One region of the Kitasatospora sp. NPDC003701 genome, then DNA from elsewhere that is predicted to be linked to it. Evidence: riboswitches for the same ligand, from Rfam matches in the RefSeq annotation. Region 1 holds a riboswitch; each other region holds the start of a gene.
The links. Region 1 has a riboswitch for cyclic di-AMP ahead of ACWDRR_RS24475 (M23 family metallopeptidase). Riboswitches for the same ligand answer to the same signal wherever they lie in the genome.
Positions count from the first base shown of each region.

Region 2: another riboswitch for cyclic di-AMP. It lies ahead of ACWDRR_RS35855 (transglycosylase family protein); the one in region 1 lies ahead of ACWDRR_RS24475 (M23 family metallopeptidase).
Region 3: another riboswitch for cyclic di-AMP. It lies ahead of ACWDRR_RS03260 (NlpC/P60 family protein); the one in region 1 lies ahead of ACWDRR_RS24475 (M23 family metallopeptidase).
Region 4: another riboswitch for cyclic di-AMP. It lies ahead of ACWDRR_RS08250 (glycoside hydrolase family 16 protein); the one in region 1 lies ahead of ACWDRR_RS24475 (M23 family metallopeptidase).

Region 1 covers NZ_JBSFNM010000027.1:71,244-74,682, forward strand. Annotated here, with positions in the region: gene ACWDRR_RS24470 (DUF2470 domain-containing protein) at 1-261, shown strand, start outside; gene ACWDRR_RS24475 (M23 family metallopeptidase) at 724-1,749, opposite strand; cyclic di-AMP (ydaO/yuaA leader) riboswitch at 1,753-1,913, opposite strand; gene ACWDRR_RS24480 (MFS transporter) at 2,224-3,439, shown strand, end outside.
Region 2 covers NZ_JBSFNM010000059.1:39,633-43,071, forward strand. Annotated here, with positions in the region: gene ACWDRR_RS35850 (hypothetical protein) at 1-24, opposite strand, end outside; gene ACWDRR_RS35855 (transglycosylase family protein) at 193-1,518, opposite strand; cyclic di-AMP (ydaO/yuaA leader) riboswitch at 1,505-1,631, opposite strand; gene ACWDRR_RS35860 (hypothetical protein) at 2,058-3,439, shown strand, end outside.
Region 3 covers NZ_JBSFNM010000002.1:250,926-254,364, reverse strand. Annotated here, with positions in the region: gene ACWDRR_RS03270 (NYN domain-containing protein) at 1-13, shown strand, start outside; gene ACWDRR_RS03265 (NlpC/P60 family protein) at 227-1,270, shown strand; cyclic di-AMP (ydaO/yuaA leader) riboswitch at 1,594-1,748, shown strand; gene ACWDRR_RS03260 (NlpC/P60 family protein) at 1,759-2,922, shown strand; gene ACWDRR_RS03255 (NlpC/P60 family protein) at 3,148-3,439, shown strand, end outside.
Region 4 covers NZ_JBSFNM010000006.1:130,582-134,020, forward strand. Annotated here, with positions in the region: gene ACWDRR_RS08240 (alpha/beta hydrolase) at 1-708, shown strand, start outside; gene ACWDRR_RS08245 (MoaF-related domain-containing protein) at 836-1,165, opposite strand; cyclic di-AMP (ydaO/yuaA leader) riboswitch at 1,572-1,736, shown strand; gene ACWDRR_RS08250 (glycoside hydrolase family 16 protein) at 1,739-3,001, shown strand; gene ACWDRR_RS08255 (hypothetical protein) at 3,080-3,439, opposite strand, start outside.

The DNA.
Region 1 (3,439 bases):
ACCCACCTCGCCGACGACCACCCGGACGCCCTCGCCCTGCTCACCCGGCTGCTGGACCAGGAGCTGCTCGCCGGCCGCCCCGACATCCGCCCGCTCGCCCTCGACCGGTACGGCCTGGTGCTCCGCCTGGACCACCCGTACGGCCACCGCGACGTCCGTCTGGTCTTCCCCGAGCCGGCCCGGGACGCGGACGAGTTCGGCCACCGGGTGCACCAGCTGCTGACCGCCGCGAACAGCGACCTGCCCGCCCACCGGTCCTGACCGGTCATCGGTCCCGACCGGTCATCGGGCGAATCCGGAGCCGTGACCGGAGCCGTGACCGCACCCGCCACCCGCCACCCGCCGCGGAAATTGCCCGGCGGATTTGACGGCCCGTCCGACCCCGGGCGGGCCGTCCGCATTCGGGGCGGGAACCATCCGGAACCGGTCCGGACGGGCCGACACCGGAATCCGGAAAGCGCACGCTGCCGCAAAGGCGGGTCAGCCGCCGCGCCTCCCGTCACAGGGGGGGCTGCTTCGAACCGGGACCGGCCCGCGGAAGAACAGGGAAAACAAAAAGCGGCCGGCCCGGCTCGCGAAGGATATTCGCGAGCCGGGCCGGCCTGGGCGTGTCCCGCGCCCATGTTCCACTGGTGGTGCGGCGATCACCCGGTCGAGCGGTCACCCGACATGACCATCCCGGGAGGTCGTTCGCCCCGCACCCAGCGGTGGTCCGACCCCAGGTCAGATGGAGACGCCGTGCGCCCGGAGGTAGGCGATCGGGTCGATGTCCGAGCCGTACTCCGAGCCGGTGCGGATCTCGAAGTGCAGGTGCGGGCCGGTCACGTTGCCGGTCGCACCCGAGAGGCCGATCTGCTGGCCGGCGGTGACGGTCTGACCGATCTTCACGCCGATCGAGGACAGGTGCGCGTACTGGGCGTACTTGCCGTCGGCGAGCTTGATCTCGACCTCGTTGCCGTAGGCGCCGCCGTTGCCGGCCTTGACCACGGTGCCGGCCGCGATGGCGCGCAGCGGGGTGCCGGTGGAGGCGACGAAGTCGGCGCCGGTGTGGTGGCCGGAGGACCACATCGAGCCGGCCACGCCGTAGGCGGTGCCGAGCTTCGGGTTGGCGACCGGGGCGACGTAACCGGAGGTGGCGGCCGGGGCGGCCGGAGCCGGGGTGACGGCCGGAGCGGCCGGCTTGGCGGCGGGGGCGGCCGGCTTGGTGGCCGGGGCCTGCGCGGGCTTGGCGGCCTGGACCGGCTTCGGGGCGGCGGGCTTGGCAGCCGGCTTCACCGACTCCTGCGGCTTGACGGCGGGGGCTGCCGGCTTGGCGGCCTCGGCGGCGGCCGGAGCGGTGGCGGCCTTGGCACCGAGCGCGAGCTGCTGACCCGGGAAGATGAGGTTCGGGTTGGCACCGACGACCGAGCGGTTGTGGTCGTACAGCGCCTGCCAGCCGCCCTCGACCTGCTTGGCGTCGGCGATCTTCGACAGGGTGTCCCCGCCGACGACCTTGTAGCTCTCCTCGGCCGGAGCGGCGGCGGGCTTGGCGGCCTCGGCGGCCGGCTGCGCGGCGGCGGCCGGGGTGGCGTCGACGCTGGTGGCGCCGGTCCAGGTGCTGGTCTGCGCGGGCTTCGCGGCCGGGGCGGTGTGGGCCTGGGCGCTGATGGTGGTCACCAGCGGAAGGGCGAAGGCGGCGCCGGTCACGGCGGTGGCGATGCCGATGCGGGCGGCGCGGGGCAGGGCGATACGACGAGCCTGTGCGGGCATGGGGAATTTCCTCTCCGACGCCTGCGAGGTGAGCTGTCGGGTTCGGGCTGGAGTTGCCCGGCCGCATAGCGCGGCTTCACCCCAAGCCGGACCGCGAATTCCGGTCCGGCGACTTACCTTTGGGTCCCCCGCTCCTGCCGTACAGAGTTCGGTTCGTACCACCGGGCAGCGGCAGGACTAGGCGTTCCACCCGGTGGCCACCCGGGCCAATGCCGGGCGGTCGCTGAACTAAAGCCCATCCATCCGGGTGAAGCAATGTCGATCTCTTGAATCGACAACCAATGCCGGGAAGGCCGTGACACTCCGAATGATCGGCTGCACGGTATGTGCACAATCGATTCACCGCGTGCCACTGATCCACGACGCTCCGCCGATTTCGGTGTCCGTCCGCATGCGATCACCTACGGAAAGCCATCTGCCGACACACCCCCGGTGAGCCTTGTCACGTCGGCTCCCGGGGCGCACGATCAGGCGGTGGCCACCTCCGAGGCCGGCACCCTGCGCCTGGGCACCGCGCAGGGCCGCTGGGTAGTACTGGCGACGGTGCTCGGCTCCAGCATGGCGATGCTCGACAGCACCGTGGTCAACGTCGCCCTGCCCCGGATCGGCACCGATCTCGGCGCCCCGCTCGAAGCCCTGCAATGGACGCTCAACGCCTACCTGCTGACGCTGGCCGGCCTCATCCTGCTCGGCGGCGCACTCGGGGACCGCTACGGCCGGCGCCGCGTCTTCCTGATCGGCGTGCTCTGGTTCGCCGCCGCCTCGGCGGCCTGCGCCGCGGCGCCCACCATCGAAGTGCTGGTCGCGGCCCGCGCGGTGCAGGGCATCGGCGGCGCGCTGCTCACCCCGGGCTCGCTGGCGATGCTCCAGGCCGTGTTCCACCCGGACGACCGCTCGGCGGCGGTCGGCCTCTGGTCCGGCCTCGGCGGGGTGTCGGCCGCGATCGGCCCGTTCCTCGGCGGCTGGCTGGTGGACGGCCCGGGCTGGCGGTGGATCTTCCTGCTGAACGTCCCGCTCGCCGTCCTGGTGGTGGCGGTGGCTTCCCGGCACGTCCCGGAGAGCCGGGACGAGAGCGCGACGGGCCGCTTCGACGCCCTCGGCGCGGCGCTGGCCGCGCTGGCCCTGGGCTCGGTCACCTACGCGCTGACGGCCGCGGGCGAGGGGCTCTCCCCCCGGGTCTGGGCGGCCGGCGCGGCCGGTCTGCTGCTGGGCGCCGCCTTCGTCGTGGTCGAGCGCCGCGTCGCGGAGCCGATGCTGCCGCTCGGCCTCTTCTCCTCGCGCCTGTTCACCGCGGTGAACCTGGTCACCCTCTGCGTCTACGCCGCGTTCAGCGGCGTGTTCTTCCTGCTGGTCGTGCAGCTGCAGATCGTCTCGGGCTTCTCCCCGCTGGTCTCCGGGCTGGCCCTGGTCCCGATCACCGTGCTGATGCTCGCGCTGTCCGCCCGGGCCGGCCGGCTCGGCAAGCGGATCGGCCCGCGGATCCCGCTCACCGTGGGGCCGCTGGTCTGCGCGGCGGGCGTGCTGCTGATGCTGCGGATCGGCGCGGACGCCTCCTACTGGACGGACGTCCTGCCGGCCGTGACCGTGATGGGCTGCGGGATGGTCCTGCTGGTCGCACCGCTCACCGCGACGGTGCTCGCGGCGGTGGAGGTCCGGCACGCCGGGATCGCCAGCGGCGTCAACAACGCCG
Region 2 (3,439 bases), on a different contig from region 1:
GAGCGTGACGGTGACCCGGGCCATGTGACTCCTCCTCGGGTGCGGAGCAGCGGCATGCCCGCCGGGGTCGGGGGCCGACCACGGCCCGGCCGTCCCGCGGACGGGCGCGCCGCAGCCCCCGGGGAGGAGCGACCGGACTCTCCCCGGGGGCTGCGGCGGGTGCGCGGGCCGGATCGGCCCGCGCACGAGGGATCAGACCCGGCCGGCGAAGTCCGGGGCCCAGTTGGCGATGGTCTGGGTCCGCACGCCCGAGCTCGGGTTGGCGGCCTCGACGTACTTGCCGTCGCCGATGTAGAGCGCGACGTGGTAGACGCCCGAGTCCTGGCCGTTGTTGGACCAGAACAGCAGGTCGCCCGGCTTGAGGGCGTCCAGCGAGACGTGGGTGCTGGCGGCGGCCTGGTCGGCGGCGACGCGCGGGACGGAGATGCCCGCGGCGCGCAGCGCGGCCTGGGTCAGACCGGAGCAGTCCCAGCCGCCGTTGCCGGTGCCGCCGTAGACGTAGGCCTGGCCGACCTTCGACTGGGCGAAGGAGACCGCGGCGGCCATGCTGCCGGTGGCGGCCTGGGCCGGAGCCTGGGCCGTCTCCTGGGCGGCGGGCTTGGCGGCCGGGGCCTGGGTCTGCGCGGCCGGCGCGGCGGCGGTCGCGGTGGAGCCGGCGGCCTGGCCGGTCGCGCCCGAGGAGCGGTTGAACCAGTCGAAGCCCTGGCCGGACCCGTTCGAGGCCTGGGCCTTGGCGCGGTCACCCAGGCTCAGGTGCTGGCCCGGGTAGATGACGTGCGGGCCGGCGGTGAGGGAGCCGCGGTTGAGCTCGTACAGCCGCTCCCAGCCGCCCTGGATGTTGTTCTTGTCGGCGATCGAGGACAGCCAGTCGCCGGCGACCACGGTGTAGTCGTCGGACGTGGCCCGGGAGTCCTGGCCGTCGCCCTGGCGGTGGTACTGCTGCCAGTTCTGACCGCCCTGCGACTGCTGGGCGGAGTCGGCGGCCGGGGTCTCGGTGGCGGCCTTCGGAGCCGCCTTGGGCGCGGCCGGCTTGGCGGCGGGGGCCTGGGTCTGCGCCGGGGCCGGGGCGGCCTTCGGGGCGGCCGGCTTGGCGGCGGTGGAGGTGTCGACGGCGGCCGGGGTGCCGCCCTTGGTCAGACCGGCCTGGACCGAGCAGACGGGCCAGGCGCCGGGGCCCTGGGAGGCGAGCACCTTCTCGGCGATCGCGATCTGCTGGTCCTTGGTGGCGAGGTCGGCGCGGGCGGCGTACGCGGTGCCGCCGAACGCCGCCCAGGTGCTGCTGGTGAACTGGAGGCCGCCGTAGAAGCCGTTGCCGGTGTTGATGCTCCAGTTGCCGGTGCTCTCGCACTGGGCGACCTTGTCCCAGGTGGCGACGGAGGCCGCGGAGGCGGAGCCGGCGGTGAGGCAGGGGACGGTGAGGCCGATGCCGACGACGCCGAGGGTGGCGATCGCGCGGCGGGTGCGGCCGGACAGGCGGGTGCCGTTGGTGGGCAGCATGAAGACGCGGTCCTCTCCCACGCCTGCGAGGTGAGCTGTCGGATTCGGGCTGGAGTTGCCCGGCCGCGCTGTGGACGCGGCTTCACCCCTAGCCCCGAACCGGTACGAGTACCGGTCCCGGGCGACTTACCTGTGGTTCCCCCGCTCCTGCCGTGGTGCGTTCTGCGCTGCCAGCGCACCCGACGGCAGGACTCGGCGTTGCGGGTGAGCTGGGTCCGTGTGGCCACGAACGGGGAGCACGTTAAGCAGACTTAAGTTCAAACCGCAAACATGTGTGACGCTCGTCACGGTTTACGAAAGAGGTGGTGAATGGCTGTCCACCATGATCAGAAATGACCGATTTCCGGCAACGCCCGTCGGGGTCACGGCAACTGCCTATGCTTCAGGACGTCAGGATCGACGCGGCCGCCCGGGGGGAGGGCTACGCAACGATGGCCATGGACGAGGACCCGGAGGCCGGTCGGCCGGCTGCGCGACCGCGCGGAGCGCATCGCCGGGCAAAACACCGCAGAGCGGACATCCCGCCCGAAGGGTCCCGAACTCCCTTACGTCGTCGGACGATGCTGCGCTGGCTCGCCGTCGGCACGGTCTTCGCGGCGGTCGCCGGCGAGGAGGCGCTGCGGCGCTCCCTGGGCGGCCGCTCCGAGCCCGTCGCCGCCGTGGAGGGCCCCACCCCGGGCCCGGGGGCGGACAGCCCGGGTGCGGGGCACCAGCACGGCGCCCCGTCGCCCTCGGGGGCGCCCGGGGGGAGCGCCGCGCCCGCAGGCACTCCCGAGGGCGCCGCCGCGCCCGCCCCCGCGCCCGCCCCCGACCAGGGCGGCCGGCACTGGTCCGACCCGGCCGGCTGGGGCGGCAGGGTGCCCGGCCCGCAGAGCGCCGTCCGGATCACCGACCGGGTCCTGCTCGACACCGACGCCACCGTCGGCTCGCTGCTGGTCGAGCCCGGCGGCGCGCTCACCTTCGCCGCCGACCGCAGCCTCACCCTCGCCGCGAACGGCAACGTCGAGATCCGCGGCACCCTCGCGCTCGCCCCCGACGGCGCCGCCGTGCACACCGTGCGGTTCCCCGCCGTCGACGAGCGGCGCTTCCGGGGCGACGGCATGAAGGTGGTCGACACCGACGTCGGCCTCTGGGTCACGGGCGCCGGGTACCTGCGGCTGGACGGCGCCGCCAAGACCGCCTGGGTGCGCGCCGCCCGGGCGCTCGCCGCCGGCGACACCACCGTCACCCTGGCCGCGCCGCCCACCGGTTGGCTGCCCGGCGACGAACTGGCCGTCACCCCGACCGGCCCGCCGGACGAGGACGGCTTCTCCACCCGCTACGACCTCGCCGTCGTCCGGTCCGTCAGCGGATCCACCGTCACCCTGGAGGCGCCCCTGAGGTACGCGCACCCCCGGGTGAGCGCCGGAGGGGGCGTCACGGTCGGCGCCGAGGTGCTCAACCTGACCCGCAGCGTCCGGGTCGAGGGCACCGCCGAGGGCCGCGCCCACGTCCACCTCACCAGCTCCCGCCGGGCCGATGTGCGGCACGCGGCGCTGCGCTGGCTCGGCCCGCGCACCGACACCGCGGAGACCTGGAAGGGCCCGGACGGCAGCGCCCCGGTCACCGCGCCGGTGCTCGGCCGGTACGGGCTGCACTTCCACATGCTCGGCGACACCACCCGGGGCACCGTCGTCGAGGGCGTGGTGGTGCGCGACGCGGGGAGCCACGCCTTCGTCCCGCACGCCAGCCACGGCATCACCTTCCGCAGCTGCATCAGCCACGACACCTGGGAGGACGCCTACTGGTGGGACGGCCCGACGGACACCCGCACCCCGCAGCAGCCGTCCGACGACATCGCCTACGAGTCCTGCGTCGCCTCCCGCACGCTGCTGGAGCCCAACCCGCGGGCCTACCGGCTGACCGGCTTCAACCTCGGTGCCGGCACCGGCGGCAGGGCGGT
Region 3 (3,439 bases), on a different contig from region 1:
GGCCCGGCCCTGACCTCGATCGGGTGCTGTCCAGTCCGGAGTGACGCCTGGTCAGCGCCCGGTTTGCGGGGATGTGTGGATCCGGTGAAGTCATGGCGGGGGGCGCAAGTTCACGCCATTGGGGGAGTGGCGCAAAGCGTGGATCTTCACTAGGGTCTGGCGTCAAACCTATTTTCCGGATTCTCACTCAATCGGGTGAGGCCCGTTGGAAGAAGGAGCCGGTCTCTTGGCCACCCACCGCCGTCCCAAGCAGCCGAGCCGCGCGCGGGTCTCCGTGCTCACCGCTGCCGCGGCGACCGCGGTCGCCCTCTCCGCCCAGGTCGCCGCCCACGCCGCGCCGAGCCCGTCGCCCAAGAAGGACGACGTGAAGGCGCAGATCGACCAGCTGCAGGAGGAGGCCGAGCAGGCCACCGAGAAGTACAACGGTGCCAAGGAGCGTGCCGACCAGCTGCGCAAGCAGTCGGACCAGCTCCAGGACCAGGTGGCTCGCGGCCAGGACCAGATGACCCAGCTTCAGGCCGGGCTGGCCGAGGTGGCCGGTGCGCAGTACCGCACCGGCGGCATCGACCCGTCCGTCCAGCTGATGCTCTCCTCCGACCCGTCCGGCTACCTGGACAAGGCCTCCAGCGTCCAGCAGGCCAGCTCCAGCCAGGCCGACGCGCTCAAGGGCCTGCAGGACCAGCAGCGCCGGCTGGACCAGCAGAAGACCGAGGCGGCCGCGATCCTGGCCTCCCTGGACAGCACCACCAAGGACCTGAACCAGTCCAAGGCCGAGGTCAACAAGAAGCTCAAGGAGGCCCAGGACCTGCTGAACTCGCTCAGTGCGGCGGACCGGGCCGCGCTGAAGGCCGCGCAGCAGCAGGCCGACCGGGCCTCGCGCGGCAGCGAGCGGGCCGACCTGGGCAGCCTGCCGCAGGCCAGCGGCATGGCCGGGGCGGCCGTCGCCAACGCGATGAGCAAGCAGGGCTCGCCGTACCAGTGGGGCGCCACCGGGCCGAGCGGCTTCGACTGCTCCGGTCTGATGGTCTGGTCGTACGCGAAGGCCGGCGTCACGCTGCCGCGCACCTCGCAGGCGCAGGCCAACTACGGCTCGCGGGTGCCCTCGCTCGCCGAGGCCCAGCCGGGCGACCTCATCATCTACCGCGCCGACCGCAGCCACGTCGGGATGTACATCGGCAACGGCATGGTGGTGCACGCGCCGCACACCGGCGACGTGGTGAAGGTGATGAAGGCCGACGCGATGCCGATCAACGCCATCCGCCGGGTCTGACGGACCGACACGCCCACGGGCCGGGACTCGGCCCCTGTGATCCGCGCCACCCCCTGACCGGGGGTGGCGTCGGTGTTCGCGGCGGCGCGATGACAAACGATCAGCTCCGCGTACGCCGGTGATCACACCCGGTCATAATCACAAATGAACTTGGATATTCTTCCGGCATTTTTCTGACAAGGATTTGAACGGATCACGGTTCTGTTACTAGGGTCGTGCCTCGAACCACCGCACAGTCGATCACCCAGCCGGGGTGACGGCGGGGGTTTACCGCCGAGTTCGCGAAGCAGCGGGGCAGGACATCTGCCCGACGGGGAGCCCAGTAGTCGGGGGCGCTGTGGAACGGAGCCGGGGAACCATGTTCCTCCGGGGTGAATCGGCGCCAGGTCGACCGGTACGACGGTCGGTGAGGCGTCGTAGGGCACGCTTCCGGCCCGAACCCGTCAGCTCACCCGGTAGGCGGACGTAGGAAGAAGGAGTCCGCCTTCGTGGCGTCCCATCGTCGTCCCAAGCCCGCCGGCCGCGCCCGGGTCTCGATCCTGACCGGTGTCGCCGCTGCCGCGGTCGCCCTCTCCGCGCAGTCCGGCGCCCACGCCGACCCGACGCCGACCAAGGACCAGGTCAAGGAGCAGGTCGACCAGCTCAACGAGCAGGCCGAGCAGGCGACCGAGAAGCTCAACGGCGCCCAGGCCAAGCAGCAGGAGCTGCAGAAGCAGGTCGGTGAGCTGCAGGACAAGGTGGCCCGCCAGCAGGCGTCGGTGACCGAGGCCCAGGGCGGCCTCGCCGAGATCGCCGGCGAGCAGTACCGCAACGGCGGCATATCGCCGACCGTCCAGCTGATGCTCTCGTCCAGCCCGGACAGCTTCCTCACCCAGGCCGGTGCCATCAACCAGGCCGGCAGCACCCAGTCGAACGCGCTGAAGGACCTCCAGGAGCAGCAGCGCAGGCTCGACCAGGACCGCAACGAGGCGCAGAGCAAGCTCGGCGAGCTCGAGGCCACCACCCAGCAGCTGAAGGCCTCCAAGGAGGAGGTCCAGGGCAAGCTGGCGAAGGCCCAGGACCTGCTCAACACGCTGACCGAGCAGGAGCGCGAGGCGCTGCGCGCGGCCGAGGAGAAGGCCGCCGCCGAGGCGAAGGCCAAGGCGGACGCCGCCAAGGCCGAGGCCAAGGCGAAGGCGGACGCCGACCGGGCCTCGCGCGACAACAGCCGCGACAACCTGGCCGCCTCGACCTCGTCGTCGGCCGCCAAGCCCGCCGCGTCCACCCCGGCCCCCGCGCCGTCCGCGCCCGCCGCCAACGGCTCGCGCGCCGCCGCCGCGATCGCCGCCGCCGAGAGCAAGCTGGGCGCGCCGTACGTCTACGGCGCCTCCGGCCCGGGCTCGTTCGACTGCTCCGGCCTCACCAGCTGGGCCTACGCCCAGGCGGACGTGTCGCTGCCGCGCACCTCGCAGGCCCAGGCCACCATCGGCACCAACGTCGGTACCAACATCGCCAACGCCCAGCCCGGTGACCTGATCATCTACCGCTCGGACCGCAGCCACGTCGCCCTCTACGTGGGCGGCGGCCAGGTCATCCACGCGCCGAAGCCCGGCGCGAACGTCCGCTACGAGACCGCCAGCATGCTGCCGATCTCGGCCATCGTGCGCGTCTGATCCGACGTCCGCCTCCGCAGGCCCGGTCTCCCCTCGTGGGAGGCCGGGCCTGCGGCTTTCGGGCAGGATCGCGCGGGTGTCCGATTGCGGGTCAAATATTCGGGTTGGGAGGGGTTTGGACTCGCTCGCCCGGACTCGCTAACGTCTGCCACCGGACTCCCGCTTGAGAGCCGCCCGCTCCGGTGCGGCGGCGGGGCCGGGTCGCAGGATCGGAGCCACTGGCGTATGGCCGTGCACCGCCGTTCCCCCCTGCCGGGCGCGCTCGCCCGCGCGCTGGTGCTGACCGCCGCGGCCACCACCGCGCTGGGGGTGGCGACGGGTGGTGCCGCCCAGGCCGCCCCGGGCGCGCCGGACGGGCCGTCGAACCGCAAGGACGTCAAGGCGCAGGTGGAGCAGCTGTACGACGAGGCCGAGCAGGCCTCGGAGAAGTACAACGCGGCCCTGGACGCCCAGCAGCGCCTCCAGCACGAGACCGGCACGCTCCAGCAGCAGGTCGCCGTCGGCCAGGAGGAGCTCA
Region 4 (3,439 bases), on a different contig from region 1:
CAGCCGGAGTACGCGCAGAAGCAGTTCCCGGCGGTGATCGTGAGCACCGGCTTCCCCGGGATCGCGAAGAACCTGGTGACCCGGCTGAACTACCCGGGCGCGGCGCTCAAGCTGCTCCAGGAGGGTCGGATGCAGCCGACCGTGATGGTGCTGATGCGCCCCTCGCCCGCGCTCCCGCAGGACACCGAGTGCGAGGACATCCCGGGCGGCGCGCAGTCGGAGACGTACTTCACCAAGGACGTCCCGGCCGCGATCCAGGCGACGTACCGGGTCTCCGCCGACCCGCAGGCCTGGGGCTTCATGGGCAATTCGACCGGCGGCTACTGCGCCCTCAAGCTCGCCATGCGCCACCCGGAGGTCTTCCCGACCGCCGTCTCGCTCTCGGGCTACTACCAGGCCGCCGACGACCCGACCACCGGGGACCTCTTCAAGGGCAGCCAGCAGCGTCGCAACGAGGCCGACCTGATGTGGCGGCTGAAGAACCTGCCGCACCCCGAGGTGTCCGTGCTGCTGGCCGGCACCCGGGAGGGCGACGGCGACTACCGGCGGGACACCGAGGCGTTCATCGCCGCCGCGCACGGGCCGATGAAGGTCTCCTACAGCATGATGAAGACCGGCGGCCACAACTTCGAGACCTGGAGCAGGCTGCTGCCGTCCTCGCTGGAGTGGCTCTCCCAGCGCCTCAGGGTGCCGGACCGCACGGTCTGACCGGGAGGAGCCGGGCGGTACGGCGGCCGGCGCCCCGGGCCACCGGCTCGGGCCATCGGCGCGGCCCGCCGGCTCGCCGGCCGGTCGCTCGGGCCGCCGCCTCAGGTCACCGCCCCGGGCCGCCGCCTCAGGCCACCGGCTCCAGCGTCCCGGTGTGCAGCTCGCCGACCCGGCCGCCCTCGCCCTCGTACGTCCAGAACGCGCGCACCGTCAGCCTGCCGAGGTCCATCACATGGCTGACGGTGATGCCGCTCTGCTCGGTCCAGCTGACGAAGTACAGCTCCGGCCCGATCTCGGCGATGTGCAGCGCCACGTCCTCCCACTGGCCGGCCGACTCGCCGAGGCCCTCCCAGCGCAGCCGCTTGCCGTCGGGCGAGTAGGCGTTGCGGAACGCCGCGCCGTTGTCGACCTGGAAGAGGTAGGTGCGGCCGGCGAAGGCGGGCAGGGGCGCGGTCATGGCGGGACTGGTCCTCGTCTCTCGTCTGTGCGGTACGGCTGGATACGGCTGGACCCCCAACCTATCCGACCGGCCCACCTTCGCGGGGGACTGGCGGGCACCCGCTACCGGCCGGCGCCCACGCCGTCGGGCCCTGCCGGCCGCCCCGCCGCCCGGCCCACCGGCCGCCCCGCCGCCCGCCCGTCCGACCCGCCCCGCCGGCGTCCCCCTCCGGCGCCCCGCCCCGGCCCGGCCGCCAACTGATCAACTCCACCGGCGACTTGATCAACTCCGCCCCGCCCCACTGTGAGCTGCGCGACAACACCCCCTGTCGGGTTGTCGCCTTCCCGGCGGCCTGCCTAGCCTGCACGAGTCCGTCTTCGCGGACCCCGCCGCCGGGACGCCGAGTCCTGTCCACCCGCCGGTCGGCAGTCGAGCACCACAGTGGACGGGAGCGGGGGACCCAGGTCAGTGCCCGGCCCGTGCGCTCCCGCGCACCGGCCGAGGCTAGGGGTGAAGCCGCTCCACAGGCGGCCGGGCGACCTCAGCCCGAACCCGACAGCTCACCTCGCAGGCGTCACAGAGGACACCGCCATGCAGAAGCCTGCCCGGCGCGCGACCCCGCGCCACGCCCGCCCCTCCCACCGAGGCCGCAAGGCCGCCTTCGCCGCCACCGGCGCGCTCGCCATCAGCGGCGCCGGACTGCTGGGCGTCCCGGCGCTCACCGGCGCCCAGGCGGCCACCGTGCCGACCGTCACCCAGGACAAGCTCGCCCCGGCCACCATGGTCGCGGGCAAGGCCACCACGGCCGCGCTGACCGTCCACTCCTCGGCCTGCTTCACCGCCAAGACCGTCGGCGTGGGCGTCCGCGACGCGGCCGGGCGCAACCTCGACTTCCCCGGCAGCGCCTCCAACGCGCAGATCTGCCCCACCGGCCTGTCGGTCACCACCGGCGCCCGCACCCTGCCCGCCGGGACGTACACCCAGTTCGGCTTCTGGCAGGACCTCGGCGGCGCCTGGCACAACCTGCCCTCGCGCCAGCTCGTGGTCTCCGGCGCCACGGCCACCCCGAGCCCGACGCCGACCGCGACCGCCACCCCCAAGCCCACCCCGACCGCCACCCCGTCGACCCCCGCGCCGTCGACCCCCGCGACCGGTGCCCCGGTCGCCGGGAAGTCGCTGACCTGGTCCGACGAGTTCGACAACCTCGCCCTCGGCTCGCGCTGGACCGCCGACAAGAGCAGCTCGTACCACTACGGCGACCACAACCCCAACGACAACAAGCTCGACTGGCTGAACAAGAACAACGTCGCCGTCTCCGGCGGCGCCGCCACCTTCACCGCCAGGCCGAGCAGCCACACGCTGGAGAACGGCAAGCAGGCCTGGGACACCGGGCTGCTCACCACGGAGTACTCCGGCGAGGGCTTCAAGGTGAAGACCGGCGACTACGTCGAGACCCGGGTCAAGCTCCCGGCCGGCACCGGCGCCTGGCCGGCGCTGTGGACGTGGAACGGCACCAGCGGCAACCACGGCGAGATCGACACGTTCGAGTACCACTCGGACAACGCCAACCTGCTGGAGCTGACCAACCACGTCAACGCGGACCACAAGTACGTCACCGACGCGAAGGCGATCGCCCACGACCAGTGGGTCACCGTCGGCACCCAGTACGGCGCCAACTCGGTCGACTGGTACATCAACGGGGTGAAGGTCTTCGCGGACGGCAAGGGCGTCGGCGCCAACTGGTCGGCGTACCTGATCCTCAACCTGTCCCTGAGCGCGGGGCAGTACCACCCGGCGCCCCAGGGCACGGCTCCGATCACCTTCGCCGCGGACTACGTCCGCGTCTACCGCTGACGGCCGGCACCGAACGACCCGGGCCGTACGGTCCAGGGGCACTCCGGCCCTGGACCGTACGGCCCGGGTCGGTACGGCTCAGCCCTCGGTGGTCTCCACCACCGGGATCTCGAACGGCTGCCTGTTGTTCGTCTCGTTCCGGTCGTCGTCGCTGCGCACCGCGACGTAGCCGCCACTCAGTTTGCCGAGGGGGACCTCGGGGGCGAGCCGGACCGGGATCAGTGCCGTGGCGCTCCGGAACTTCGCCAGCCCGGCCGGGAAGGTGCAGCGCACCCGGTGGCCGTTCTGGAACTCGTAGCAGTTCTCCGGGAAGAACGGCCCCTCGGCCGTCACCCCCTCCGGCAGGGTGACCACCACGGTGAACGAGGAGGCCGTCCGGTCCGGGCCGAGGTTGCTGACGAAGGCGTGCACCGTGGTGGTGCCGCCGGGCGCGGCGGG